2 regions of the Cellulomonas sp. NPDC055163 genome follow, and region 2 is predicted to be linked to the other one. Evidence: predicted binding sites of a transcription regulator. Region 2 holds the regulator's gene; the other holds the start of a gene.
The links. The regulator HspR, encoded in region 2, represses chaperone genes until heat shock. The targets are predictions, from matches to a motif close to AAGTTGAGTCNNNNNGACTCAACTT.
Positions count from the first base shown of each region.

Region 1: the regulator HspR is predicted to act here: its motif matches at 2,399-2,423, upstream of clpB (ATP-dependent chaperone ClpB).

Region 1 covers NZ_JBSGSU010000006.1:302,975-306,380, reverse strand. The annotation lists gene clpB (ATP-dependent chaperone ClpB) at 1-2,296, opposite strand, end outside; gene ACWFNE_RS13955 (alpha/beta hydrolase) at 2,602-3,406, shown strand, end outside.
Region 2 covers NZ_JBSGSU010000001.1:110,987-114,392, forward strand. The annotation lists gene ACWFNE_RS00480 (CPBP family intramembrane glutamic endopeptidase) at 185-1,120, shown strand; gene ACWFNE_RS00485 (heat shock protein transcriptional repressor HspR) at 1,236-1,670, opposite strand; gene ACWFNE_RS00490 (DnaJ C-terminal domain-containing protein) at 1,676-2,677, opposite strand; gene grpE (nucleotide exchange factor GrpE) at 2,706-3,362, opposite strand; gene dnaK (molecular chaperone DnaK) at 3,359-3,406, opposite strand, start outside.

The DNA of each region.
Region 1 (3,406 bases), on a different contig from region 2:
TGAACGCGGACCGCACGGCGCTCATCACGGCGTCGCGCTTGGCGTCCGGGTCGAGCAGCGGGTCGACGAGGAACTGCGAGCCGAGGTTCGACGTGAGCACGAGGATGACGTTGCGGAAGTCGACCGTGCGCCCCTGACCGTCGGTGAGGCGGCCGTCGTCGAGCACCTGGAGCAGGATGTCGAACGCCTCGGGGTGCGCCTTCTCGACCTCGTCGAGCAGCACGACCGAGTAGGGCCGACGCCGCACCGCCTCGGTGAGCTGGCCGCCCTCCTCGTAGCCGACGTACCCGGGCGGGGCGCCGACGAGCCGCGCGACCGCGTGCTTCTCCGAGTACTCCGACATGTCGATGCGCACGATCGCGCGCTCGTCGTCGAACAGGAAGTCCGCGAGCGCCTTCGCGAGCTCGGTCTTGCCGACGCCCGTGGGTCCGAGGAACAGGAACGAGCCCGTCGGGCGGTCCGGGTCGGAGATCCCGGCGCGGGCGCGGCGCACGGCGTCGGACACGGCGGCGACGGCGGGGCGCTGCCCGATGAGCCGCTCGCCGATGACGTCCTCCATGCGCAGGAGCTTGGCGCTCTCGCCCTCGAGCAGCCGCCCGGCGGGGATGCCCGTCCACGCCGAGACCACCTCGGCGACCTCGTCCGGGCCGACCTTGTCGGCGATCATCGGGGCCGGCGCAGGTCCGGCGAGCCCGTCCCCGTCGGCGCCGAGCGTGGCCTGCTGCTCGCGCTCCTCGGCCGCCGCGATCTCCTTCTCGACGGTGGGGATCTCGCCGTAGAGGAGGCGGCCGGCCGTCGCGAGGTCGCCCTCGCGCTGGGCCTTGTCGGCGGCGCTGCGCAGCTCGTCGAGCCTCGCCTTGAGGTCGCCGACGAGGTTGTGCCCGGCCTTCTCCTTCTCCCAGCGCGCGGTGAGCGACGCGAGCTCCTCACGGCGGTCGGCGAGGTCGGCGCGGATCTTCTCGAGCCGCTCGACGCTCGCGGCGTCCTCGGGGGCGCCTCCCGCCCCGGTCAGCGTCAGCTCCTCCATCGTGAGCCGGTCGACCGCGCGCTGGAGCACGTCGATCTCGACGGGTGAGGAGTCGAGCTCCATGCGCAGGCGGCTCGCGGCCTCGTCGACGAGGTCGATGGCCTTGTCGGGGAGCTGGCGGCCCGCGATGTAGCGGTCGGAGAGCGTCGCGGCGGCGACGAGCGCGGCGTCCGAGATCGTGACCTTGTGGTGCGCCTCGTAGCGCTCCTTGAGGCCGCGCAGGATCGCGATCGAGTCCTCGACGGTGGGCTCGCCGACGAACACCTGCTGGAACCGCCGCTCGAGCGCCGGGTCCTTCTCGATGCGCTCGCGGTACTCGTCGAGCGTCGTCGCGCCCACGAGCCGCAGCTCGCCGCGCGCGAGCATGGGCTTGAGCATGTTGCCGGCGTCCATGCTGCCCTCGGACGCACCGGCGCCGACGACGGTGTGCAGCTCGTCGATGAACGTGACGACCTCGCCCTCGGAGGACTTGATCTCCTCCAGGACGGCCTTGAGCCGCTCCTCGAACTCGCCGCGGTACTTCGCGCCCGCGACCATCGCCGCGAGGTCGAGCGAGACGAGGCGCTTGCCGCGCAGGGACTCGGGGACGTCACCCGCGACGATGCGCTGCGCGAGACCCTCGACGACGGCGGTCTTGCCGACGCCGGGCTCGCCGATCAGCACGGGGTTGTTCTTGGTGCGGCGCGAGAGCACCTGCACGACGCGCCGGATCTCGGAGTCGCGGCCGATCACGGGGTCGAGCTTGCCGTCGCGGGCGGCGGCGGTGAGGTCGACGCCGTACTGCTCGAGCGACTTGAAGGTGCCCTCGGGGTTGGGGCTGGTCACGCGCCCGGTGCCCCGCACGGTCGGCAGCGCGGCCGCCAGGGCGTCACGCGAGGCCCCCTGGGCGCGCAGCGCGTCGGCGACGCCGGACCGGCCGGCGGCGAGGCCGAGCAGGAGGTGCTCGGTCGAGACGTAGTCGTCCCCGAGCGCGCGGGCCTCCGAGGACGCGGCGTCGATCGCGGCGGCGGTCGCGCGCGAGGCGGTGGGCTGCGCGACGGCCGAGCCGCTCGCGGCGGGCAGGCCGACGAGCGTCGCGCGCACCGAGCGGCCGAGCGCACCCCGGTCGGCGCCGACCGCGTCGAGCAGGGCGTTCGCGACTCCGCCCTGCTGGGCGAGCAGCGCGTTCAGCAGGTGCGCGGGCTCGAGCTGGGGGTTGCCGGCGGCGGACGCCTGCTGGATGGCGTCGCCGAGGGCCTCCTGGGACTTGGTCGTGAGCTTGGCGTCCACGTGGTGCCTCCGGGGTCGTGCTGCGGTGCTGCGGCGGGTCTGGGCTCGTCGGTGCGGCCGGGCCGCTGCCGCGCAGGGCTTCTGCGACACGCAACCCGTCCAGAGTTGAGCCTATTCCGCTCAAGTCTGACCCGCGACCTCCACCGCGGCCGACCCGGTGGATGCCGTCGCGACGGCGGCGAAGCGCCCGGGGACCTCGTCGCCCGCGGCGTGCCCGGCCGCGGCGACCCGCCCCCGAGGCCCGTCGCGCCGCAGTCACCCTCCGGTGGCCGGACGCGCGCGGGCTCGCGTGCGACGATCGGCGCATGCCCGACGACGCGCAGACCACCGCCGCCACACCCGCGCCCGTCACCGCCGGCCCTGCCGAGCGCTCCGGGGTGCCCGGCCACGGCCGACCCCCGGTCGCGATCGGCGATCCCGTCCCGGACGTGCTCGGCGCCGGCTGGACCGCGCGCACGATCCACCTGCGCCCCGACGCGCAGGGCGAGGCCGTCGCGACGCTCGTGCACCGCGAGGTCGACCCCGTCGGCGACGGCCCGGCGCCGACGTCGAGCCGCGCGGTCCTGTACGTCCACGGGTTCGTCGACTACTTCTTCCAGGCGCACGTCGGGGACGCCTTCGCGGCGCACGGCGAGGACTTCTACGCGCTCGACCTGCGCGGTTACGGCCGGTCGCTGCGGCCGTGGCAGGAGCCCAACTACGTGACCGAGCTCGCGACGTACGCGGAGGAGCTCGACGCGGCGGTCACGGTGCTGCGCCAGGACCACGACCAGGTCGTGCTCCTCGGGCACTCGACGGGCGGGCTGATCGCGTCCCTGTGGGCGCACGCGCGCCGCGCGGCCTGCCCGGTGGACGCGCTCGTGCTCAACAGCCCGTACCTCGACCTGCGCGGGACGCGGTTCGAGCGCACGGTGCTCACGCGCGCGATCGACGTCGTCGGCCGCCCCGCCCCCCGGCTCGTCGTCGGGCGGATCGGCGAGCACTACGGGACCGCGCTGCACACCGCGACCGGCGGCGAGTGGGAGTTCGACCTGACCTGGAAGCCGCACCGCGGGTTCCCGGCGCGCGCGGGGTGGGTGCGCACGGTGCGGCGGGCGCACCGGCGGGTCG
Region 2 (3,406 bases):
GCGGGGCCGCGCGCCGACACCGCGCTGACACGGCGCCGACACGCTCCGACCCTGCACGGCGACGGCGGGCAGGTGTCCGTTCTGGACGGTTTCGGCCCGTGATGTCCTCGCGGCCCTAGGTTCCGACCCGGTGGGCACGGCCGGACGGTCCGGCGCGGCGGCCCGCCGACGGAGGACCCCCCGCATGACTGCATCGACCCTCTGGTCCGTCCCGCCGGAGCTCGGCGACCGACGCGTCCTGCACCCCGGACGGCTCCGCTGGCTGCGCGCGCTGGCGTGGATCCCGGCGCTCGTGTTCGGCATGACGCTCGTGTTCGGTCCGGCGTCGGACGCCCTCGCGGGCGTGCTGCCCGACGACGCGCCCGTTGCGTTCCTCGTGAGCGTCGTGGGCGCCGCCCTGGCGCTCGCGGCGTACGCGCTGCTGGTCCGGCTCGGCGAGGACCGCGCACCCAGCGAGCTCGCGCTGCGTCCCGCGCTGCCGTCCCTGGCCGTCGGCCTCCTCCTGGGCGTGCTGATGATGGCCGCGGTGATGGGGCTGCTGTCCCTCGCCGGTCTCTACGAGATCACCTGGACCGGGCCGGTCGCCGCCTGGGCGGCCGCCGGCACCGCCGTGCAGGCCGGTGTCGTCGAGGAGCTCATCCTGCGGGCCGTCGTCCTGCGGCTCGTGTGGCGGGCGTTCGGCCCGTGGTCCGCGTTCGCCGTCTCCGCGGTGATCTTCGGGGCGAGCCACCTCGCCAACCCCGGCGCCACGGTGTTCGCGGCCCTCTGCATCGCCGTCGAAGCGGGCATCATGCTCGCCGCGTTCTACGCCCTCACCGGGCGGCTGTGGGTGTCCATCGGCATCCACATCGCCTGGAACCTGACCCAGGGGTACGTCTTCGGGGCTGCGGTGTCGGGCGGCGACATCGGCGACTCGCTGTCCCGCAGCGTCGCCGACCCGAGCGCACCGCTGTGGCTCACGGGCGGGGAGTTCGGGCCGGAGGCGTCGTTGGCGGCGGTCGTGGTCTGCACCGCGGTCGGGGTGCTCGCCCTGGTCCTGGCGCACCGCGCCGGGCGGTTCACGCGGCCGGCCGCACAGGTGCCGGACGACGAGACCGACGGCGCGCTCGTCTCGGCGTGACACCGGCGAACGCGCGCGTCGCCGTGCCGAGCGGGCGCGCGCGTGGCGGGTGCCGAGCGGACGCGCGCGTCGCGGTGCCGAGCCGGCGCGGACGTCCGCCGGCCCGCGCGGGTGCTCAGCGCGGCGTCGGCTGCCAGAGCACGAGGGCGCCGGGCGTCGCGGTGAGCTCGCCGCGCACGGTGCGCGTGCCCGGCGGCCGCTGCCCCGGGCGGACCGCGACGACGTCGCCCGACGGCGCGGCGGTGAACACCCGGCGGCCCGGCTCCGTGAACGCGCGCAGGTACTCGACCTGCCGCTGGAGCCGGTCGACCTGCTGCTCGAGCTCCAGGATGCGCTTGATGCCGGCGAGGTTGACGCCCTCGTCCTGCGAGAGCCGCTGCACCTCGCGGAGCGTCGCGATGTCCCGCAGCGAGTACCGCCGCCCGCGCCCGCGCGTGCGCCCGGGCGAGACGAGGCCGAGCCGGTCGTACTGGCGGAGCGTCTGCGGGTGCATGCCCGCGAGCTCGGCCGCGACCGAGATCACGTAGACCTGCGCGTCCTCGGAGACCATCGGCCTCACTCCCGGGCGCGCGCCAGCAGGTCGGCGCGCGGGTTCTCGCCCGACGTCGCGACGCCGAACGCCATGACGGCCTCGCGTGCCGCGCCGGTGAGCCGCTGGGGGACGACGACCTGGACGGTCACGAGCAGGTCGCCCGTGCCGGACGGCGTCGTGACGCCCTTGCCCTTGACGCGCAGGGTGCGCCCCGACGGCGTGCCCTCGGGGACCTTGACCCGCACGGTGCTGCCGTCGAGCGTCGGGACGTCGACCTGCGCGCCGAGCGCGGCCTCGTCGAACGCGACCGGGACGGTCACGCGCACGTTGCTGCCCTCGAGCGCGAACACGGGGTGCGGGGTCACGCGCACGGTGACGACGAGGTCGCCCGCCGGTCCGCCCTGCTCCCCCGGCCGGCCCTTGCCGCGCAGCCGGATCTTCTGCCCGTCCTTGACGCCCGCGGGGATGCGCGCGTTGACGACACGGCCCTCGACGTCGAGCGAGACCGTCGAGCCGGTCGCCGCCTGGCGGAAGGGCAGCGTCGTGACCGCCGAGAGGTCGGCGCCCTGACGTGGCCCGCGCGACGGCGAGAACCCGCCGCCGCCCCCGGCCCCACCACCGAAGAGCCCGCCGAGCAGGTCCTCGAAGTTCGTGCCGCCCGCACCGCCCGGAGCGCCGCCGGTCTGCTGGAAGCGCACGCGCTGGCCCTGCGTCGCACCGCCGAACATCCCGCCGAACAGGTCCTCGAACCCGGCGGAGCCGCCGGCGCCCGGCGCGAACCGGGCGCCGCCGGCCATCGCGCGCAGCTGGTCGTACTGCGCGCGCTGCTCGGTGTCGGAGAGGACGGCGTACGCCTCCCCGACCTCCTTGAACTTCGCCTCCGCACGCGCGTCACCCGGGTTGTGGTCCGGGTGCATGCTGCGTGCGAGCTTGCGGTACGCCTTCTTGATCGTCGGGGCGTCCGCGTCCTTGGGGACGCCGAGCACGGCGTAGAAGTCCTTCTCGAGCCAGTCCTGGCCGGTCACGGCGCCTCCCTTCCTCGTCTGCGGACGCTCAGGCGTCCGGGTCGATCACGGCGACGCGGACGGGCCGGAGCACGCGCTCGCCGATGCGGTACCCCGGCTGGAGCACCGTGCCGACCGTCGGCTCGGTGACGTCCGCGGAGTGCGAGTGCATGAGCGCCTCGTGCACCGTCGGGTCGAACACCTCACCCTCGGCACCGAACCGCTCGATCTTGAACCGCGCGAGGGTCGACTCGAGCTTCTCGGCGATCGACAGGAACGGGCCCTGCAGGTCGCCGTGCTGCCGGGCGAGCGCGATGTCGTCGAGGACCCCGATGAGGGCCTCCGCGACGTCGGCGACGCCCTGCTCGCGTGCGACGAGGGCCTCGGCCTTCGAGCGCTTCACGTAGCCCGAGTACTGCTGCTCGAGGTTGTAGTAGGCCGCGTTGCGCCGCTGGAGCTCGTCGAGCCGCTCCGCCGCGAGGGCCTCGGCCGCCGCGACGGCGCCCGTGTCGGGCGTCTCGAAGTCGAGGTGCGCGACGGGGTCGTCGGCGCCTGCGTCGGCAGCAGCCTCCGCCTCCTCGGCCGGGGTCGGCTCCCGCAGCAGGCCCGTCTCCGGGTCGATGCGGCGCTTGTCGGTGAACCGGGGGGCGCCCTCCGCGGGGTCGGGCTCGCCCGACCCCGCGTGGCGTGCGTTCTCGTTCGTCACTTGCGCTCGTCCTCGTCCACGATCTCGGCGTCGACGACGTCCTC